Regions from separate parts of the Pseudomonas sp. LG1E9 genome, predicted to be linked through region 2. Evidence: riboswitches for the same ligand, from Rfam matches in the RefSeq annotation. Region 2 holds a riboswitch; each other region holds the start of a gene.

The links. Region 2 has a riboswitch for cobalamin ahead of DNK50_RS22185 (ABC transporter substrate-binding protein). Riboswitches for the same ligand answer to the same signal wherever they lie in the genome.
Region 1: linked by a shared signal. The riboswitch ahead of cobW (cobalamin biosynthesis protein CobW) and the one ahead of DNK50_RS22185 (ABC transporter substrate-binding protein) in region 2 are both predicted to bind cobalamin.
Region 3: linked by a shared signal. The riboswitch ahead of cobO (cob(I)yrinic acid a,c-diamide adenosyltransferase) and the one ahead of DNK50_RS22185 (ABC transporter substrate-binding protein) in region 2 are both predicted to bind cobalamin.

What each region holds. Positions count from the first base shown of each region.
Region 1 covers NZ_CP029983.1:3,390,086-3,397,211, reverse strand. Annotated here, with positions in the region: gene cobN (cobaltochelatase subunit CobN) at 1-516, opposite strand, end outside; gene cobW (cobalamin biosynthesis protein CobW) at 520-1,581, opposite strand; cobalamin riboswitch at 1,674-1,875, opposite strand; cobalamin riboswitch at 1,918-2,124, shown strand; gene DNK50_RS15675 (CbtB-domain containing protein) at 2,220-2,408, shown strand; gene DNK50_RS15670 (CbtA family protein) at 2,420-3,124, shown strand; gene DNK50_RS15665 (cobalamin biosynthesis protein) at 3,121-3,513, shown strand; gene cobM (precorrin-4 C(11)-methyltransferase) at 3,583-4,329, shown strand; gene nfuA (Fe-S biogenesis protein NfuA) at 4,515-5,099, opposite strand; gene DNK50_RS15650 (fatty acid cis/trans isomerase) at 5,319-7,126, opposite strand, start outside.
Region 2 covers NZ_CP029983.1:4,849,250-4,856,375, forward strand. Annotated here, with positions in the region: gene DNK50_RS22155 (hypothetical protein) at 91-300, shown strand; gene DNK50_RS22160 (LysR family transcriptional regulator) at 339-1,217, opposite strand; gene DNK50_RS22165 (aldehyde dehydrogenase family protein) at 1,322-2,704, shown strand; gene DNK50_RS22170 (protealysin inhibitor emfourin) at 2,716-3,021, opposite strand; gene DNK50_RS22175 (M4 family metallopeptidase) at 3,050-4,114, opposite strand; gene DNK50_RS22180 (DNA/RNA non-specific endonuclease) at 4,248-5,177, shown strand; cobalamin riboswitch at 5,215-5,409, shown strand; gene DNK50_RS22185 (ABC transporter substrate-binding protein) at 5,524-6,534, shown strand; gene DNK50_RS22190 (iron ABC transporter permease) at 6,531-7,126, shown strand, end outside.
Region 3 covers NZ_CP029983.1:5,143,079-5,150,204, forward strand. Annotated here, with positions in the region: gene cobD (threonine-phosphate decarboxylase CobD) at 1-302, opposite strand, end outside; gene cbiB (adenosylcobinamide-phosphate synthase CbiB) at 295-1,203, opposite strand; gene bluB (5,6-dimethylbenzimidazole synthase) at 1,200-1,850, opposite strand; gene DNK50_RS23525 (cobyrinate a,c-diamide synthase) at 1,847-3,211, opposite strand; gene cobO (cob(I)yrinic acid a,c-diamide adenosyltransferase) at 3,208-3,819, opposite strand; cobalamin riboswitch at 3,898-4,151, opposite strand; gene DNK50_RS23535 (C40 family peptidase) at 4,199-4,735, opposite strand; gene DNK50_RS23540 (C40 family peptidase) at 4,880-5,524, opposite strand; gene hda (DnaA regulatory inactivator Hda) at 5,738-6,442, opposite strand; gene DNK50_RS23550 (AI-2E family transporter) at 6,646-7,126, opposite strand, start outside.

The DNA.
Region 1 (7,126 bases), 1.5 Mb from region 2:
GGCTTGCGGTTCGGCCCACGGGTAATCGCGGTCCAGATAGCCACTGGCCAGGCAGCGATAGAAATCCAGCGCATTGGCCAGCCCGCCCTGACGCAGAAACTGCCACAGGCGATCCCGAACCTCGACGCCGACGGTACTGAGGCCGCTGAGCTCCGGATCCGGGCGATCATCTCCCGGCACCAGAATCAACTGCACGCCGCGCTCGGCCAACTCCACCAAGCGTTCGATGCCGTAGCGCCAATAACCGATGCCCCCGTGCAGGGAAATCAGGATGACCTTGGCGTGGCGCAGCACCTCATCGACATACAGGTCGACCGAGGCATGGTTCTGCACTTGCATCGGGTTGGCCAGGCGCAGGCTGGGGTAGTCGTCGGGTAACTGCTGGGCCGCTTCGGCCAACAATGCCAGGCTGGAATCACCGCTGCACAGGATCACCAGCTCGGCGGGCGTTTGGCCAAGGTCGGCAATATTGTCGTCCGCGACGAAACCACCGGGCTGAGTCCTGAGCAGGTGCATGGGTTAAACGCTGAGCGCGGCGCGCAATTGCGCTTCGAGGCCGGCCGCGTCGAGGTCCTGGCCGATCAGCACCAGGCGCGTAATGCGGGCTTCATCGGCCGTCCAGGCGCGGTCGAAGTGTTTGTCGAAACGGGTGCCCACGCCCTGGATCAGCAGGCGCATCGGTTTGTTCGGGATCGCGGCGAAGCCTTTGACGCGCAGGATGCCGTGCTGCACCACCAGCTGGGTCAAGGCGTCGAGCAGCAGCGCTTCATCGGCTTGAGGCAGGTCGATGGAGATGGAGTCAAACGCATCGTGATCGTGGTCGTCTTCACCTTCGTGGTGGTGATCGTGATGGCTGTGACGACCGTCGATGTGCTCTTCGGACCCAGCACCCAGGCCAATCAGCACGTCCAGGGGTACGCGACCGCTGCTGGCTTCGATGATCTTCACGGCTGGCGGCAGCTCTTCGGCGACTTCCAGGCGCACACGGGCCAGGTCTTGCGGGCTGATCAGATCGGACTTGTTGAGGATCACCAGGTCGGCGCTGGCCAGTTGGTCGGCGAACAGCTCGTGCAGCGGCGACTCGTGGTCCAGGTTCGGGTCGAGCTTGCGCTGGGCGTCCACTTGATCGGGGAACGCAGCGAAGGTGCCAGCGGCCACGGCCGGGCTGTCGACCACGGTAATCACCGCGTCTACCGTGCAGGCGCTGCGGATTTCCGGCCACTGGAAGGCTTGTACCAGTGGTTTTGGCAGGGCCAGGCCCGAGGTTTCGATAAGGATATGGTCAAGGTCGCCGCGACGGGCGACCAATTCGCGCATCACCGGGAAGAATTCTTCCTGAACGGTGCAGCACAGGCAGCCGTTGGCCAGTTCGTAGACACGGCCGTTGGCTTCTTCTTCGGTGCAACCAATGGAGCACTGCTTGAGGATTTCACCATCAATACCCAGCTCGCCGAACTCATTGACGATCACGGCGATGCGACGACCCTGGGCGTTGTCGAGCATATGGCGCAGCAAGGTGGTTTTGCCCGAGCCGAGGAAGCCGGTAACGATGGTGACGGGAAGTTTGGCCAGTGTTTTCATCGGATGCCCTTGGGGGCGGGCATACGGGACGATAGGCCCTGCGGCATGGCGCAGAAGCGGATTTCGTCACCGGATCACCCCGCCCGGTTGAATTGGAAAATCGGTTGCGAGGCAGGTCTCCTGGCTTGGGGCTTGCGGGTCGCGAGACCGGCGCCGGCTGCGCCTTCCCGCCGTTGATGGCAGTGGCGTGGCAGTCGGATGAACCCTTCACAGTTGCGGGGGCAGCCGCGGCTTGAACCGCGTTCCCTTCTTAGCTTCGGCCTGGGCCGAAGAACCTCGAAGGTGCAAGGCTACAGGGGCTTGCCGCATTTGACTACCGTCCCCCGCCCATGCTCTCCTACACATCTTGTTTCGGGTGCCCCTCACGGGGTGAAACGGGAAACCGGTAAATCATGCACGCCATGACCAGTCCGGTGCTGCCCCCGCAACGGTAAGCGAGTGAAGCGTCAGATCCACTGTGCCAGTACGGCATGGGAAGGCGATGCTTTATAGACCCAGTGTCCCTCGCAAGCCCGGAGACCGGCCCGCAAAATCAGATAACAAACCCGCGGTGGGCGGGCGCTGTTCGGAACCCTGCGTGCCTGGCTCGCGGGGTTTTCATGCGCTCGTTTCACCCAGACACCTGAAAGGGACGCGCCATGTCGATCATCAGCAGCACTTCGCCCTCCGCCAGCAGCACTTCTACCCTGAGCCAACGCCTGACCGCCGCCATCGGTGCGTCGATTCTCGGCGCGTGCCTGGTGTATTTCGCCGGTTTCTCGCATATCGAGGCGGTGCACAACGCTGCCCACGATACTCGCCACAGCGCCGCGTTCCCGTGCCACTGAGACCTGCCGACATGATCAAGCGTATTGCGCAAACCGCAGGGTTCACCGGCTTGCTGGCCGCCCTGCTGCTGACCCTGCTGCAAAGCTTTTGGGTCGCCCCGCTGATATTGCAGGCGGAAACCTTTGAAAAAGCCCCTGCAGCCACCGAAGTGGTGCACGAACACGCCGCCGGCGCTGCTGCCCACACCCACGATGCCGAAGCCTGGGAGCCGGAAGACGGCTGGCAGCGCGTGCTGTCCACTACGGGTGGCAACCTGGTGGTAGCGGTCGGTTTCGCGCTGATGTTGGCCGGCCTCTACACCTTGCGTGCGCCCACCCGCACGGCACAAGGCCTGCTGTGGGGTTTGGCCGGTTACGCAACCTTTGTGCTGGCGCCGACGATGGGCCTGCCGCCCGAGTTGCCGGGCACGGCAGCCGCTGATCTGGCGCTGCGCCAGACGTGGTGGATCGGCACTGCGGCCTCCACCGCTGCCGGGATTGCGCTCATCGTGTTCGGCCGCAACTGGCTGCTCAAAGTGCTCGGCGCTGCCATCCTTGCGGTACCGCACGTGATCGGCGCGCCGCAACCGGAAGTGCATGCGATGCTCGCGCCGCAAGCCCTGGAAGCGCAGTTCAAAATCGCCTCGCAACTGACCAACGGGGCGTTCTGGCTGGCCCTGGGCCTGATCAGCGCCTGGCTGTTCCGCCGCAACCGCGACGATCAATACTCGGCATGACCTACGTGGTCGGCCTGGGTTGCCAGCGCGGTTGTGCGGCTCACGCCCTGCTGGCGCTGTTGGATACCGCCCTCGCCGAGGGCGGGATTGATCGCCACAGCATCACCGCACTGGCCAGCATCGACCGCAAACAGGACGAGCCAGGCTTGCTGGCGCTGGCGCGGCAGTTGAATCTGCCTTTGCAATGCTTCAGCGCCGAGCAACTGGCCGCTTATGCAGACCGACTCAGCCACAAGTCCGCCGTCGCGTTCGCCCATACGGGCTGTTACGGCATCGCCGAAAGCGCCGCCCTGGCCCTTGCGGAACAGCTCTGCGGCGCGCCTGCCCGGTTGCTCATCACCCGCAAAAAAACCGCCCAAGCCACCTTTGCGTTGGCCTGCGCCGGTTAAACCCCGATAATCGCCCTCCCCGATCATGAGCAATCTTCATGCTCGCCCGTTTTTGACAGGAACTCCCCAATGACCGTCTACTTCATCGGCGCAGGCCCCGGCGACCCGGAATTGATCACCGTCAAAGGCCAGCGGCTGATCCGTAGTTGCCCGGTGATCATTTACGCCGGTTCGCTGGTGCCCGCTGCGGTCCTGGAGGGGCATCAGGCAGAACAGGTGGTGAACAGCGCCGAACTGCACCTGGAGCAGATCATCGACCTGATCAAGACTGCCCACGCCAAAGGCCAGGACGTCGCGCGCGTACACTCCGGTGATCCGAGCCTCTACGGCGCAATCGGCGAGCAAATCCGTCATTTGCGTGAACTGGGCATCCCATTCCAGATCATCCCTGGCGTCACCGCCGTAGCGGCCTGCGCCGCGCTGCTGGAGACCGAACTGACCCTGCCGGACATCGCCCAAAGCGTGATCCTGACCCGCTATGCCGATAAAACCAGCATGCCGGCCGGCGAGGACTTCGACAGTCTGGCGCGGCATGGGACAACCATGGCGATTCATCTGGGGGTCAACCATCTGGAGAAAATCGTCGCCGAACTGCTGCCGCACTATGGCGCTGATTGCCCGATTGCCGTGGTGCACCGCGCCACGTGGCCGGATCAGGATTGGGCGGTGGGCACGCTCAGTGACATTGCCGGAAAGGTCGAGGCCAAGGGTTTTCGGCGTACGGCGCTGATTGTGGTGGGACGGGTGTTGGCGAGTGACAGTTTCAGTGAATCGTCGCTGTATCGGGCGGGGCATGCGCACCTTTATCGGCCATGAGCTTTTACCTCACAAATGGCGGCGTACCAGTTGCTTAGGTGGCGGCTGATATGACCCTATCGGGGGCAAGCCCCCTCCCACAGTTGATCTTCTTTGTTAGATGTATTGCGTAAAGCAATGAATTTTAAGCGAAAAAAAACGGCGCTCACGGGGCGCCGTTTTTTTGTTCGCAGTGAACGCCTTACTCAGTAGTAGGCGTTTTCTTTCTGCGTGTGGTCGGTCACGTCACGTACGCCCTTGAGCTCCGGGACGCGCTCCAGCAGGGTACGCTCGATGCCTTCACGCAGGGTCACGTCCGCCTGGCCGCAGCCTTGGCAACCGCCGCCGAACTTGAGCACCGCGATACCGTCATCAACGACGTCGATCAGGCTGACCTGACCGCCGTGGCTGGCGAGCCCTGGGTTGATCTCGGTTTGCAGGTAGTAGTTGATGCGCTCGTTGACCGGGCTGTCGGCGTTGACGCTCGGCACCTTGGCGTTGGGCGCCTTTATGGTCAACTGGCCGCCCATACGGTCGGTGGCATAGTCGACTACGGCATCGTCCAGGAAAGCTTCACTGAAGTGGTCGATGTACGCGGTGAAGCTTTTGAGCCCCAGGGCGGTGTCTTCAGGTTTCTCTTCACCAGGCTTGCAATAGGCAATGCAGGTCTCGGCGTACTGGGTGCCGGGCTGGGTGATAAAGACGCGGATGCCGATACCTGGGGTGTTCTGCTTGGACAGCAGGTCAGCCAGGTAATCGTGGGCGGCGTCGGTAATGGTTATGGCAGTCATGGAAACTCCTCACAGGCTTGCCCGGAGTTTACGCCAAATTATTACGGAGGTACAAAGTCCCAGTGTTTTTGTCGGGTTAGGTTTTGGCGGGTGGTGGCGTGACACCTACCTGATATATGGAGATCAACATGTGGGAGGGGGCTCGACTTAACAACCCGGTCTGCTCTAAGGCCGCCGCGCGCTTGCTTTTGATCTGAGAGCGCTCCCCCAACCCACCACTCACAAATTCTCATACCGATTCATATCCAGGACCCCCGCCTCAACCGGCGTAGTCTCCCGAACATACTCCGACAAATCGTGGAAATACTGCCAAAACAACGGATGGCTCCGGCGTACCCCCCAACGATCAACGATCCTCTCAAACTGCTGGGCGTCCTTGGCCTGCTCCATCTGCGCCACAAACGCCGGCACGTCCCCTGCCGGAATATTGAAGATGAAATTCGGATAGCTACTGAGCACCCCCGGATAAAGGGTCAAGGTATCCAGCCCCGGCTGATAGCGATACGCCTCGCCCAGCAAAAACGCCACATTACTGTGGGCACGGTTGCGCAGCAGGCTATAGACCACACGCTGCCCGCTGGCAGTCTCAACCCGCAGCATCGTCGCCTCAGGCAACTGATCAATCACCTTCAGCCCCGCCGCCGGACGCGACGTCAACCGGCTAAGCGCCTGCTCAGCATCCTGCAAGGCCGGGTCAATCCCGTCACGCGAACAATACGCGCCAGAACACCGATTAATCGGGTCCGGGCTCGCATTCAGATCACCGTAACGGGCAATCAACTGGTTGGCGAAGTCCCGCTTGGGGTCCTGTTCATTCAAGTGCAAGCCTGTAGGTTTATCGTCATCAATCGCTTCGTAATCCAGCCACAGCTTGATCTTGCCGCTGTTCTGATACCAATCATCCATAAAGCCTTCACGAGCGTCCGCCGGCATCAAGCGCAGGAAGTTCTGCTCTGCACCGTTACGGATCAAATCGAAGTACAACCGAGTCTGGGCCTGGTGCGAGACGTTGCCGAACACATCGAAATTCACCGCCAACTGATAATAGGTGCGCTCCAATAACGGATAGTCGAACAGCCACATCGTCTGCGGCACTTCGCCAATCAGGCCTTTGGTGACCGATGCACTGTCGAAGTGGCGAAAGATGCTCAGCAACGCGTTGTCATTGCCCGCCCACAGGCTCGACCAACTCGGCGGCGGCAAATCGGCATAACTATCCCGGCGCAGCGCCTCGTACCTGTTGCGCTTGTCGCGATAGGCCAACCACAGGCTCAGCACACTGCCCACGTCGTCGTTCTGCCCCGGCATGGCCAGCAGCGGCGTGGCCTGGCCGCGGTACCGCGCATCGGTGATGTACAGGTCGTGGTCCGGGTCCTGGAACAGGGTCCAGAAGTTGTCGCGGATCACGTCCGTGGCGATCTGCCCACGGCACACCGGCCCGCGAATAAAGGTGCGTACAAAGTACTCGGCGTCATCCAGCATGAACTGATAGCGCGCCTTGGCCGGGATCGCCTCGAAGGTGTCGAACGGATTGGCGCGGCGGCCCGGGCCATAACCCGGCAAGGCGTTGACCTGCCAGTTGCCGCTGTAGAACAGGTCTTTGATACGCGCCATTTTCGCAGCGCTGAACGGATAGGTGATGTGAGTCTTGTGCACAATCACGCCCTGCACCGGCCACAGACGGTAGTAGACCCGCGTGCCTGGGTCGTCATTGGGGCGACGGGTGTTGATCAGGTCGATGGGCTGCCCACTCGGCGTACGCGAGCGCACCCACTGGAAGTAATGCCCTGGCTCGCCGTTCTCGAAATAGATATGGGCCAGGAACAAGTGCTCGAACAACCAGCGCGCCACCAGGCTTTCACGGGCGCCGGGCTGGTTGAGCAGGTTTTCCCACTGTAGAAGCTGCAAGGCTTCGTTGGCACTCGGCGCCAGGCCCTGCTGATCAATCGGCGCGCCGGACGCGAGCCAGCGTTGCAGCGTCTGGTATTGCTGGTCGGTGAGGCCCGTGACCGCCAGGGGCATGCCTT
Region 2 (7,126 bases):
CCATACAAAGGGGGAAGCCAATGGCTTCCCCCTTTTTGTTGGCCAAGCCACTAGACTGAAGACCGAACGCCCCTTTGCTGTGAGAGCCTTATGAGAAACGACGACCTGGACCTGCGCGCCGACCGCGACGAACTGCATGACTACGCACCCCGCGCCCCGCAACCCAAGCGCCAGAAAAGCCTGGTGCTGCAAGTGGCACTGGGGGTGTTCCTGGGTGGATTGGCGTTGTGGCTGGTGCAGTTGGGCGCGACAGCAATAATGGCCAAACTGGCCATGGGCACCTTCCAGTTCGGCGGCTGAAACCGGGTCAATGTGGGAGGGGGCAACCCCCTCCCACATTAAGACACCGACGCTTCCAGATTGCGTTCCTCCAACAACTTCACAAAGCTGCTCAAACTCTGCGACACCGTGCCCCGCCGCCAGATCAGCCAGGTATTCAGCAGGCGAAAACTGTCCATCAACGGCCACACACTCACCGCCGCAAACCCCGGCATGCTTTCCAGCATGCTGCGCGGCATCAGCGCCAGCCCGGCCCCGGCGCTGACGCAGGCGAGCATGCCGTGGTAGGACTCGATCTCGAAGATCTTGCCTGGCACCGCGCCATCCTGTGAAAACCAGCGTTCGAAGTGATGGCGATACGAGCAGTTCGAGCGAAACGTATAGATGTTCTCGCCATTCACGTCCTGCCCTCGGGTGATCGGTGCGTGGTGCAGGGGCGCGATCACTACCATCTCCTCTTCAAATACCGCCACGCCTTCCAGGGTCGAATGCAGCACCGGCCCGTCGACAAAGGCGGCGGCCAGGCGCCCCGACAGCACGCCTTCGATCATGGTGCCCGACGGGCCGGTGCTCAGGTCCAGCTCGACCTTGGTGTGTTTCTGGTTGTACGCCGCGAGCAACGCCGGGATACGTACCGCCGCCGTGCTCTCCAGCGAGCCAAGGGCAAACGCGCCCTGGGGCTCTTCCCCCGCCACGGTCGCACGGGCCTCTTGCACCAGGTCGAGGATGCGCCGGGCATAACCGAGGAAGTTCCATCCGGCCGGTGACAGCCGCAGGCGGCTCTTCTCGCGGATAAACAGCTCCACGCCCAGATCCTGCTCCAGCTGCTTGATCCGCGTGGTCAGGTTCGACGGCACGCGATGAATCAACTGCGCGGCGGCGCTGATGCTGCCTTGCTCGGCAACGGCCTTGAAGATTTCCAGCTGCACCAGGTCCAAGTCATTCTCCATTCGTGAATGTATTGCTTAATATTATTCAGTTTCCAGAAAAGAGCCAGCCCCGTACGCTGACCTCCATTCCAACGTACACGCAGGACGGTGCCATGAACGCGACTACCCACGCTTTATCGATCAACCCCGCCAACGGCGAAACCGTCGGCAGCTACCCGTACGAAACCACAGCGCAACTGGACGCCGCCCTGGACCGCGCCACCAGCGCCTTCCGCACCTGGCGCCGCCAGCCGGTCAGCCAGCGCGCCGAGTTGCTGCTGGCCCTGGCCGCTGCCCTGCGCGAGCAAGCCGAAGCCATGGCGCAGATGATCACCCTGGAAATGGGCAAACCCATCGCCCAGGCCCGTGCCGAAGTGGAAAAATGCGCGCAACTGAGCGAATGGTACGCGGCCCAAGGCCCGGCCATGCTCGCCCCGGAGCCGACCCTCGTCGACAACGGCACCGCCCACATCGAATACCGCCCGCTGGGCCCGATCCTCGCGGTGATGCCGTGGAACTTCCCAGTGTGGCAAGTGCTGCGCGGCGCCGTGCCGACCATGCTGGCCGGCAACACCTACGTGCTCAAACACGCGCCAAACGTGATGGGCAGCGCCTACCTGATCCAGCAAGCCTTTCAGAAAGCCGGCTTCGCTGAAGGCCTGTTCGAAGTGATCAACGTCACCACCGAAGGCGTGTCCAAGGCCATCGCCGACCCACGCATCGCCGCCGTTACCCTCACCGGCAGCGTGCGCGCCGGTATCGCCATCGGCTCCCAGGCCGGTGCCGCGCTGAAAAAATGCGTGCTGGAACTGGGTGGCTCCGACCCGTTCATCGTGCTCAACGACGCCGACCTCGATGCCGCCGTACAGGCCGCGCTGATCGGCCGCTTCCAGAACAGCGGCCAGGTCTGCGCCGCCGCCAAGCGCCTGATCATCGAAGAAGGCGTGGTTGAAGCCTTCACCACCAAATTCGTCGAAGCCAGCCGCGCCCTGGTCATGGGCGACCCGACGTCAGCGGCCACCTACATCGGCCCAATGGCCCGTTTCGACCTGCGCGACGAGCTGCACGGCCAGGTCCAGGCCACCCTGGAAGAAGGCGCGACCCTGCTGCTGGGTGGCGATAAAGTCGCAGGCAACGGCAACTACTACGCGCCGACCGTTTTGGCCAACGTCACCGACCAGATGACCTCGTTCAAACAGGAGCTGTTCGGCCCGGTAGCCTCGATCATCACCGCCCGCGACGCCGACCACGCCGTGGCCCTGGCCAACGACAGCGAGTTCGGCCTTACCGCGAGCATCTTCACCACTGACGCGGCGAAGGCGCGGGACATCGCCAATCAACTGGAAACCGGCGGGATCTTTGTCAACGCCTTCAGCGTCTCCGACCCACGGGTGGCGTTTGGTGGCGTGAAGAAAAGTGGATTCGGCCGCGAGCTGTCGCACTTTGGTGTGCGCGAGTTCTGCAACGCGCAGACGGTATGGCTGGATCGCAAGTAACCCCTCGGGGTTCAACAGCGAACATGCCGCCGCACGCACTGCACCAACCCATCCAGGGCCTGGGACTTCACCGGCGCGAGCACACACACTGTGTGCTCGCGCTCACCCTCGCTGACCGTCAGGGTGTAATGCACCTGGCCCGGTTTGCCAGGCTCAGGCGCCGTGCTTTGCGGCAACTTGAAGAAGTCTGAAGCTTCGATCAGTTGCCGCAACTCCTGCTGTTGCGGCTCGGGCAGCTTCTCCAGCTCCACACTGTTCGGTTTCGCCAGGCCCGGAAAAAATGCCGGGCCGCCGTTTTCCTTGATCGAAATTCGCATGGCTGTTCCTCACCGCCCTGGCGGCATGTCAGACGTTGATGCCCACGGCTTTCCAGCCTACCTTGACGGCCTTCTGCTCATCCTTGTTCGCCCCGTACAAACGACCGGCGACGTCGTAGGTGATACGCGCAAAACGCAGGAACCCCGAGTTCGGCCGCAACCGTGCATCGCGCAGGGCGTCATACCAGATGCGCCCTGCCCGCTCCCAGGCAAACCCACCGATCTTCGTCGCCACCTGATAGAACGCATGGTTGGGAATCCCGGAATTGATATGTACGCCGCCATTGTCGTCATAGGTTTGCACAAAATCATCCATATGCCCCGGCTGCGGGTCCTTGCCCAGCAGCTTGTCATCAAACGCGGTGCCCGGTGCCTTCATCGAGCGCAAGGCAGTGCCTTTGATTTTCTTGGTGAACAACCCTTTGCCGATCAGCCAGTCGGCGTCCTCGGCCTTTTGCTGCAACGCGTACTGCTTGATGAGTGAGCCGAACACATCCGACAGCGACTCGTTCAACGCACCGGATTGATTGAAGTACATCAACTTGGCCTCATCCTCAGTCACGCCGTGGGCCAGTTCATGGCCGATCACGTCCAGGGCCACGGTGAAGCGGTTGAACAACTGCGCATCACCGTCCCCGAACACCATCTGCGTCGAATTCCAGAACGCATTGTTGTAGTCCTGGCCAAAATGAACGGTGGCGTCCAGCGCCATCCCGGCATCGTCGATGGAGTTGCGGTCGAACACCTGGTCGAAAAAGTCGAAGGTGGCGCCCAACCCATCATAGGCTTCGTCCACTGCGGCATCACCACTGGCAGGCTGGCCTTCAGCGCGGATCAGCTTGCCAGGCAGGCTGTCGGAGCCTTCGGCACTGTAGATCGAGCGGCGTTTTTCGGCGCCGATGGCCAGGGCCATATGCGCGGGGCCCTTGGCGGGCACCGCGACCATGCGCAGCGAACGGAACGTGCTGTCCTTGGCCCGCGTACGCAACGCGACGTCGCGCTGGGCTTTATCACCGTGGCGCGCGATCTGGTCGAGCATGTACGGCGGGATCAGGCAAAAAATCGGATTGCGATGAGGCTGGCGAACACACATTGGCTGGCTCCTTTTGCGAGGGGTGAGCGTCTGGACGACCGTTTTCAGGATAGCCGCCATGGCTTGACTCGACATCAATTGTCATCAACCTATGTTGCAGTCATGTTGATCCAACCCCCGTGAGGACCGCCCGATGCCAGCACGTAAAGCCAACGCCGACCTGACCTATCGCCCCCGGCTCGCCGACCTGCGGCCGCTGCTCGCGGCCAGCCCAACCCTGTTGGAAGCCCGGGCCGCGACGCCGCGTGTCACCCCGGCCAAAGACCTGAAAAACCGCCAGGGGTACGCCGACGATTTCCTCGGTAGCTTCGAGGTGCCCTGGCCCACCGTGGCGCAGGCCCTGGCGCCTGATGCGCAGCCAAAGCGCCTGGACTACACGCATTTCTCCATCACGATGTCACGCGCCCGACGACTGGCACTCTACGTGGGCGTCAATATCGACGGCGGGAAACACGTGGATATCGTGCGCAGCAACGACACCTGGGCCTACGACGGCCGCCTGCCCACCGACGCCCAGATAGGCGAAGACCTCTACGCCGGCAATGGCCTGGATCGCGGCCACTTGGTGCGGCGCCAGGATCCCAATTGGGGCGACGAGGCAAAAACCGCCAACCTCGATACGTTCCACTTCACCAACTGCTCACCGCAGATGAGCGGCTTTAACCAGAAGACCTGGCTGGAGCTTGAAGACTACATCCTCGACAACACGCAACGCTGGAAAGCGCGGGCCACGGTGTTTACCGGGCCGGTGTTCGGCGACGATGACCGCGTGTACCGGGGCGTCAAAATCCCCAAGGCGTTCTGGAAAGTGGTCGCCTACCTCAGCGACGACGGCAAGCCGTCGGCCAGTGCCTACATGATCGACCAAAGCCGCGAATTGGGTCAGCTTGAGCTGGTATTTGGCCAACTGCGGACCTACCAGCGCAGCGTGATCCAGATCGAGCAATTGACCGGCATCCGTTTCGGCAACCTGGCCGACTACGACGGGTTCAGCAACGAAGAGCGCGCCACCGGCACGCGAATTGAAGCGCTGATCCAGGGCCCCCAAGACATTCGTCTGTGAGCCACTGAACTTCAGCCTCCCTCTGCGAGGCTGAATCAACTACCATACCGCCGCCGGTTCCCCCACGGGACTAATAGGGAATTCGAAACGCCGCCCGCGGCGCCAATCGAAACTGCCCCCGCAACTGTAGGTGCCGAGCCTGCTCCTTAACGCCACTGGACCTCGTCCGGGAAGGTCGGAGCGTGGCGACGACGCATCAGTCAGGAGACCTGCCGGCCCAGCACAATCACTAACCGGCGGGGTGTCCGGGAAGGACATCCTTGCCTGCCCGACCGGCAGCGTTCGAGGGCGTATTTCCGAGCCGTACTGCCCCTGTTTCAACTACGGTTCACACGGAGATCGCCCGATGCTGCCACGCGTTATTGCCCTGATCACCGGCCTGGGTTTCTGTGCCCTGGCCCAAGCGGCGCCCACTCACTACCCGCTGACGGTCGAAAACTGCGGCAATGCCGTGACCTTCCCGCAAGCTCCTGCGCGCAGCGTGACCATCGGCCAGGCCGCCACCGAAATGCTGTATGCCTTGGGCGTCGGCGATAAAGTGGTCGGCACCTCGCTGTGGTTCAACCGTGTGCTGCCCCAGTACCAGGCGCAGAACGACAAGATCGAACGCCTGGCCAACAACGAGCCGAGCTTCGAAGCCGTGATCGCCAAGCGCCCGCAACTGGTGGCTGCCGAGCTGGAATGGGTGGTCGGCCCGCAAGGTGTGGTGGGCACCCGCGAGCAATTCCATGAACTGAAGATCCCGACCTACCTGCTGCCCTCCGACTGCGAAGGCAAGGACAACCTGGTGGGCGCCGACGGCACGCGGCTGGAGCCGTTCCGCATCGAGACCATCTACAAAAGCATCAGCCAGCTGGCCGAGATTTTCGACGTACAGGCGCGCGGCCAACAGCTCAACGATGACCTCAAGGCGCGCCTGGCCAAGTCCGTCGCCACCGTGCAGAGCAAGGGCCTCAAGCACGCCAGCGCGCTGGTGTGGTTCTCCAGCTCCGAGATGGCCAGCGACCCGTATGTGGCCGGCCACAAGGGCGTCCCCGAATTCATGCTCGAAACCCTCGGCCTGCACAACGTGGTGCAGTCCGATGAAGAGTGGCCCGCCGTCGGCTGGGAAACCATCGCCAAGGCCAACCCGACCTTCCTGGTGATCGCCCGCATGGACCGCCGCCGCTACCCCGCCGATGACCATGAAAAGAAACTCGCCTTCCTGCGCAGCGACCCGGTCACGCGCAACATGGACGCGGTGAAAAACAACCGCATCATCATCCTCGACGCCCTGGCGCTGCAGGCCAGCATCCGCACGTTCGATGGCCTTGAACAACTGGCTGGCGCCATCGACGGCTACGACCTGCACAAATGAATAAAAGCGTGATCCGCACCCTGCTCGCCCTGACGCTGCTATTGATCGCCGTACTCGCCGGCGTGGCCATCGGCGAAACCGCCATCGAGCCGCAAGTGGTGCTGCAAGTGCTCGCCAACAAACTGTGGAACGCCGGCTACCTGCTCGACCCCATCGACGAAGGCGTGGTGTGGAACTACCGCCTGACCCGCGCCCTGGTCGCCGCCGCGTGCGGTGCGGGGCTGGCCACCTGCGGGGTGATCTTGCAGTCGTTGCTGCGCAACCCGCTGGCTGACCCTTACTTGCTGGGCATCAGCGCCGGCGCATCGACCGGCGCGGTATTGGTCGCGCTGATGGGCGTGGGCGGCGGGTTGATTTCGCTGTCGGCCGGCGCGTTTGTCGGCGCCATGGCGGCGTTTGCCCTGGTGATCCTGCTGGCGCGGGCCAGCAGCTCCATGAGCGGCACCGGCCAGATCATCCTTGCAGGCATCGCCGGTTCGCAGCTGTTCAATGCGCTCACCGCATTCCTGATCACCAAGTCGGCCAGTTCCGAGCAGGCCCGCGGCATCATGTTCTGGCTGCTGGGCAACCTCAGCGGCGTGCGCTGGCCGTC
Region 3 (7,126 bases), 290 kb from region 2:
TCGGCATGCTCGGCGTAGCACGGCGACAGCACGCCGACCTTGCCGGACCGGCGCAGGCGCGGCAGCAACTGGATCGCCGCCTGGGAACCGGCCACCGGCAATAAATGCGCGGCCCCGTAGTATTCGCTGGCGGCCTGCTCCAAGCCGTCGTCCGTCTCTGGCAACCGCGCCCAGGCCCGCAGGGGAATCTCCGGGATCGGCCAGGGCCAGGGCGCGAGGCCGCTGGACAGGTCGAGCCAATCGGCCTCGGGGATCCCGTATTGAATGGACGCCTTGCGCAGTCGGCCACCGTGTTCAAGCATAGAATTGCGCCCCCGCACATAGGATCAGCAGCCATAACCATACGCCGCGCTGCACCAGTTGCCAGCCTCGGTCGATGGAATCGGCATCCGCCGCCGGACCTTCGCCCAGTTGCGGGCGCTGGTGCACTTCGCCGTGATAGATGGCAGCGCCGCCCAATTCAACACCCAAGGCGCCTGCGCCGGCAGCCATCACTGGCCCGGCGTTGGGGCTGTCCCAGGTCGGACCTTGGGTGCGCCAGCATTTGAGGGCCAGGCGGGTGTTGCCAAGTACGGCGTAGGTCAACGCCACCAAGCGTGCAGGAATGTAGTTGAGCGCGTCGTCGATTTTCGCTGCGGCCCAGCCGAAGCGCTCGAAGCGTTCATTGCGATAGCCCCACATGGCGTCGAGGGTGTTGCTTAGGCGGTAGAGCACCACGCCCGGCACGCCCGCGACGACAAACCAGAAAATCGCGGCGAACACCGCGTCGCTGCCGTTTTCCAGCACCGACTCGGTGGCGGCGCGGGCGACTTCGGTGCGGTCCAACTCGCTGGTCTGGCGGCTCACCAGGTAGCTGACCCGTGTGCGCGCTTCATCCAGGTCATCGCTGCGCAACGCCTGGGCCACCGGGATTACATGTTCGCCGAGGCTGCGCATGCCGAGGGCGCAGTACAGCGCCAGGATCTCCAGCACCCAACCGATATAGGGCGCCCACGACAACGCGGTGGCCAGCAGGGTCAACGGCACCACGGCGATAAACCACGCGGTCACGCCGTGGCTGCGCCAGCCACGACCACCACTGTTGAAACGCTGCTCGATGCGCCCGGCGAAATTGCCGAACGCCACCAGCGGATGCCAGCGCCTGGGCTCGCCCAACAGCGCATCCAGCGCCACTGCAGCGACACACAGCAAGGCCACACTCATTGACTCACTCCCCACGTATTCTCATACAACATGTCACTCAGCGGACGCGGTTCGGTCCAGCCTTCGAGCTGCAACATCGGTGCCGGATAGAACTCGGCGACCGGCCCCAGGCACAACACGGCCAGGGGTTTGGCGCCGGGCGGCAGGCCCAGCAGATTGGCCAGGGCCTGGGGTTCGAACAACGACACCCAGCCCATGCCCAGGCCTTCCACACGGGCCGCCAGCCACAGGTTCTGGATCGCACAGGACAGCGAAGCCATGTCCATTTCCGGTAAGGTGCGCCGGCCGAAGATATGGCGCTCGCGATCATCCATCAGCGCCGCCACCAGTACTTCGGCACAGTCATTGATGCCCTCGACCTTGAGTTTCATAAACTCGTCGGAGCGCTCGCCGAGGGCCTCGGCGGTACGCACACGTTCTTCTTCGACCAGTTGCTGGATCTCCCCGCGCAGGTGACGGTTGCTGATGCGGATAAAACGCCACGGCTGCATCAGGCCCACACTCGGGGCCTGGTGCGCGGCCTGGAGCAGGCGGTGGAGCAACTCTGGGGCGACGGTGCCGCCGCTGAAATGGCGCATGTCGCGACGCTCGGCGATAGCGCGGTAGACGGCATCGCGGTCGGCCTCGGGGAAGGCGTTGTCGGTCATGGCTTCATCGGGGGCAAGTCGAATCGTCGCACCGCCCCTCCCACATTTCGGATGCATTCCCCTGTGAGAGGCAAAAACAATGCGGCCACCGCAAGCGGGTTCGACGGAAAGTAAAAGTGCACGTAGGAAGCCGTCATGCGCCCTTGTCGGTAAACCGCTTCGGCGCCGCGCCCTCCATTGGGGCTCAGGCCGCGAGCAATCGGTTCCCACGCGGTCGTGGTCAACGAATGGTGATAGGTATGCCCGCGCAATGTGCCTTCCGGCAAGTCGACACTTTGCAGGGCCAGTGCCGCCAATTTTTTCTGCATCACCGCATCACCCTGCAACAAGCCAAGCAGTTCGGCGCGGTGGCCATCGACGTCGGTGAGCGAGTCCAGCAGGTAGAGCATGCCGCCGCACTCAGCAAGCAACGGCTTGCCCGCCGCGTGGTGCGCGCGAATGGCGTCGAGCATCGGGGTATTTTCAGACAGCGCCTGGTGGTGCAATTCAGGGTAGCCGCCGGGCAGATAGAGACTGTCGGCGTCAGGCAACGCGTGGTCATGGATCGGCGAGAAAAACGTCAGTTCAGCGCCCATCGCCCGCAACAGGTCGAGGCTGGCGCCGTAGGTAAAGGCGAAGGCTTCGTCGCGGGCCACGGCAATGCGGACACCGGCCAACAGCGGCTCGGCGTCGATCACTTCAGGCGCGGCGAAGGTAACGGGCGGCGGCAAGGCGACTTCGCAACTGCTGCCCAAGGCTTGGGCGGCGGCATCCAGCCGTGCATCGAGGTCATTCAGTTCGCTGGCTTGCACCAGACCCAGATGACGGCTCGGCAGCTCGATTCCGGTCTCGCGGGACAGTGCGCCATACCAGCGCAGGCCTTCGGTGAGACTGCCTTCAAGCAACTGCGCATGGCGCAACGTGCCGACGCGGTTGGCCAGCACGCCGGCGAACGGCAGATCCGGCTGGTAGCGCGCCAGGCCCAGTGCCAGGGCCCCAAAGGTCTGGGCCATGGCGGTGCCATCAATCACGCCCAGCACCGGCACGCCGAAGTGGCGCGCCAGGTCGGCGCTGGAGGGCGTGCCGTCGAACAGGCCCATCACGCCTTCGATCAGGATCAGGTCGGCCTCCCCCGCTGCTTCCCACAGCAGGCGGCGACTTTCCTGTTCACCCACCATCCACATGTCCAATTGATACACCGGTGCACCGCTGGCGCGCTCATGGATCATCGGATCGAGGAAGTCCGGGCCGCATTTGAACACACGCACCTTGCGCCCCAGGTTGCGGTGCAAACGCGCCAGCGCAGCGGTGACGGTGGTTTTGCCCTGGCCGGACGCCGGTGCGGCGATCAATACGGCTGGGCAATGACGGGGCTGATTCAAAGTTCGACGCCCTTCTGTGCCTTGATACCGGCCTGGAATGCGTGCTTGAGCATGCCCATTTCGGTGACGGTGTCGCCCATCTCGATCAGTTCCGGCTTGGCGCCACGGCCGGTGACCACCACGTGTTGCATCGGCGGGCGGGCTTGCAGGTCGCTGAGCACTTGGTCCAGGTCGAGGTAGCCGTGCTTGAGGGCGATGTTCAGTTCGTCCAGCACCACCAGGCCAATGGCTGGGTCTTGCAGCAGCTCGCGGGACACCGCCCAGGCAGCTTCGGCGGCGGCGATATCGCGCTGGCGGTCCTGGGTTTCCCAGGTAAAACCTTCGCCCATGACATGGAAGCGCACTTGCTCGGGGAAGCGGCGGAAGAACAACTCTTCACCTGTGCTGTTGCGCCCCTTGATGAACTGCACCACGCCGCACTGCATGCCATGGCCCATGGCGCGCGCGAGCATGCCAAACGCCGAGCTGCTCTTGCCTTTGCCGTTGCCGGTAAGTACCAGCAGCAAGCCGCATTCGTTGGGGGAATTGGCAATGCGCTCGTCGATCACGGCTTTTTTGCGCAGCATGCGCGCCAGGTGGCGTTCGTCGCGGTCGGGGGTATAGGTCATGGCAGCTCTCCGTTGGGGCTGGACAAAAACGGCGGGCAGGAAAAAGAAAAAACAGACAGCCAAGCATCGCCCACCGTGATGCTGTTGAATGATCCAGGCCGGTCTCCGGGCTCATGAGTGGCGCTGCTCTTATAGAGAGCACACAGGCCAACGCTGCGCCTTCCCATATCGCGAGCGATACAGTGGCAAAAGCAGCGTCTTGACTCATTTACCGTTGCGGGGGCAGCGCCGGAATTGCGGCGGCGCTGTGTACAAGCGCGCTCACTCACCGGCTTCCCTGTTTCACTCCGTCGACCCATGGGTCACAGAGCACCTGGAACAAGCGGCGAAGGTTAGTGGGTTGAGGGGCTAGCTGCAAGCTTCAAGCTTGCAGCTGCTTTTAAGGATTGCGCGCCAGATTCCCCGGCAACACACGCTTGGCGCTCAGGTAGGCATTCTGCCAATACGCCTTGGACAAGGTATCCAGCTTCACCGTACCGCCGGTTTGCGGCGCATGGACAAAACGGCCTTCGCCCACGTAGATCCCGGCATGACTGACCTGCGAACCACCGCCGGTGGCGAAGAACAGCAGGTCGCCGGTTTGCAGGTTCTGCTCGCTCACGTCCTGGGCGCGCATCACGATCAGTTCGCGGGTGGTGCGCGGCAGGGAAATCCCGGCGGCGTCGCGAAACACAAAGCCGATCAGGCCGCTGCAATCAAAGCCCGAGTCCGGCGTGTTGCCGCCCCAGCGATAAGGCGTGCCGACCAGGCCCAGCGCACGGAAGAGCACGTCTTCGGCAGCAGGTGAGAAATTCTGGGTGGAGTAGTTGAACACCGGCTTGGGCTTGACCGCGACAGGAGCGGGCGGTGGACGGCTGGCGCAAGCGCTGAGCAGCGCGGCGCACACGAGGAGAACAAGGCGGGCTGACGTCGACATGTGCAAAACAATCCTGGTCTGGATGCGGCTTTCGCTGCCGAACGCTGAAAACCAGAACGCGCAAGCAAAGCTCGCGCGAACGGATTACAACAATGTCCAGGGATTCTAGCGCTTACACGTCAAACTTCAAGTATCACTTTAAGTTTACTTGCTAGCGGTAACTGTCGTCGGGGCCATGGCGAGTGCACGCTTGGCTTCGATGAAGGTTTTGCTCCAGTAGCTGTCGCCCAGGCTGTCGACTCGAACACCGCCACTGCGACGGCTGCTGGAGTGGATGAACTGGTTATCGCCCAGGTAGATACCGGCGTGGCTGACACGACCACGGCCTGCAGTACTGAAGAAAAGCAGATCACCGGGCTTGAGGTTGTTGCGCGCGACCAACGGTGCTTTCACGTTGATCATTTCGCGAGTGGAGCGTGGCAGGTTCATGCCAGCCTCTTCACGAAACAGATAACCGATGAAACCGCTGCAATCGAAACCGGCTTCAGAGGTACCGCCGAAACGGTAACGGGTACCGATCAGGGACATGCCACGTTCGAGGATGCTGTCGGCCAGAACTGGAAGCTGATAAGGCTTGTTGCCGGAGAAGTCGGCCAGTTCTTTCTCGGTTGCCTGCTCTTCTTTATAAAGAGCTTCCTGATAGACAGTGGAAGACTGCGCTGCAACGAATTTTGCCTGGGCATGTTGTTGAGGCTTTTGCTGCTCAACCACCTGTTGAGGATGGGAGGCGCAACCAAACAACAGGGTAACGAGTGCGAGAGGCACGAGGGGTGCGAAGCGATTTAGCATGGGCACGACCGTGGCTGATGTGTAAAGAAGCCGAGACTATGCCCTCTATCACATCGATTTGCAAATTCAATCGTGATCTATGTGACTTCTTGTTTGGACTATGACATCTAAGCCCTTAACACCCTATAGACGCCTTTCGCGTGGCCAAACCGGCCCAAACGCGGGTTTTCTGACGCCTGGAATTTGCCAAAACCCTTGAAAACAAAGGGCTGGCTACCAGCCTAGGGTTTCTTTGAGGAACGGGATGGTCAGCTTGCGCTGGGCCTGCAAGGAGGCCTGATCGAGCTGTTCGAGCAAGTCGAACAGCGCACTCATGCTGCGAGTGCCACGGGTGAGGATAAAGTGCCCGACTTCGTCGGTGAGGTGCAGGCCGCGACGGGAGGCACGCAATTGCAGGGCGCGCAATTTATCTTCGTCGGACAGCGGGCGCATCTGGAAGATCAGCGCCAGGGTCAGGCGCGACTTGAGGTCAGCCAGCTTGACGGGCAACTCGCGCGGCGAGGTGGAGGCAGCGATCAACAAACGCCGACCGCTGTCACGCAAGCGGTTGAACAGATGAAACAGCGCCTCTTCCCAATCGGCCTTGCCGGCAATCGCCTGAAGGTCATCCAGGCACACCAGTTCGTATTGCTCAAGGTTATCGAAGATGCCGATGCCGCGATCCATCAACTCAGCCAAGGGCAGGTACACCGCCGGCTCGCCGATCTGCTCGAAGCGCAGGCAAGCGGCCTGCAACAGGTGGGTACGCCCCACGCCGTGCTTGCCCCACAGATAGATCAGGCTTTCAGTCCACCCGGCGTCGGCTTCGCAGAGCCGCTCGACATAGCCGAGTGCAGCGGCATTGGCGCCTGGGTAGTAATTGATAAAGGTGGCGTCATCACGCAGACGCACACCTAAGGGCAGCTGAATCGGTTTCATGCTGACTGAACGGCTCCCATCGAACCGCTAGTGGCCTCTGTGTAAAGTTTGCAAAGTTTATACCCGTGACGCCGGGTGCACAATGCAGCAGACCACAAGCAAAATCAAAGGTTTGCGTTAACTTGCCGGTTTTACGCGGATTGTTTGACGCCACCACCCCATAAACAACAAACCCGGCCGGAGCCGGGTTTGTGACGCAGCGGTTACAGGTCGGGGTCTTCGACGCCCGTGTACACATCCGAATCCTTGTACAGATCGTGCATATGGCGCACCAGCACCATGATCACCGCGGCCACAGGCAATGCCAGCAAGATGCCAGTAAAGCCAAACAGCTCGCCGCCCGCCAGGATCGCAAAGATCACCGCAACCGGGTGCAGCCCGATCCGATCCCCCACCAGCAACGGCGTCAGCACCATGCCTTCAAGGGCCTGGCCGACCATGAACACCGCAATAATCCCGAGCATCGGGTACAGGTCGCCGCCAAATTGGAACAGACCAGCTACCAGCGCCGCACCGATACCAATCACAAAGCCCATATAAGGAACAATGGCAGCCAGACCAGCGATCAAGCCAATCAACAGGCCCAGCTCCAGCCCGATGGCCATCAGGCCTGCGGCGTAGATAACCCCCAGGGCCAACATCACCAACAACTGGCCACGCACGAATGCACCCAGCACTTCATGG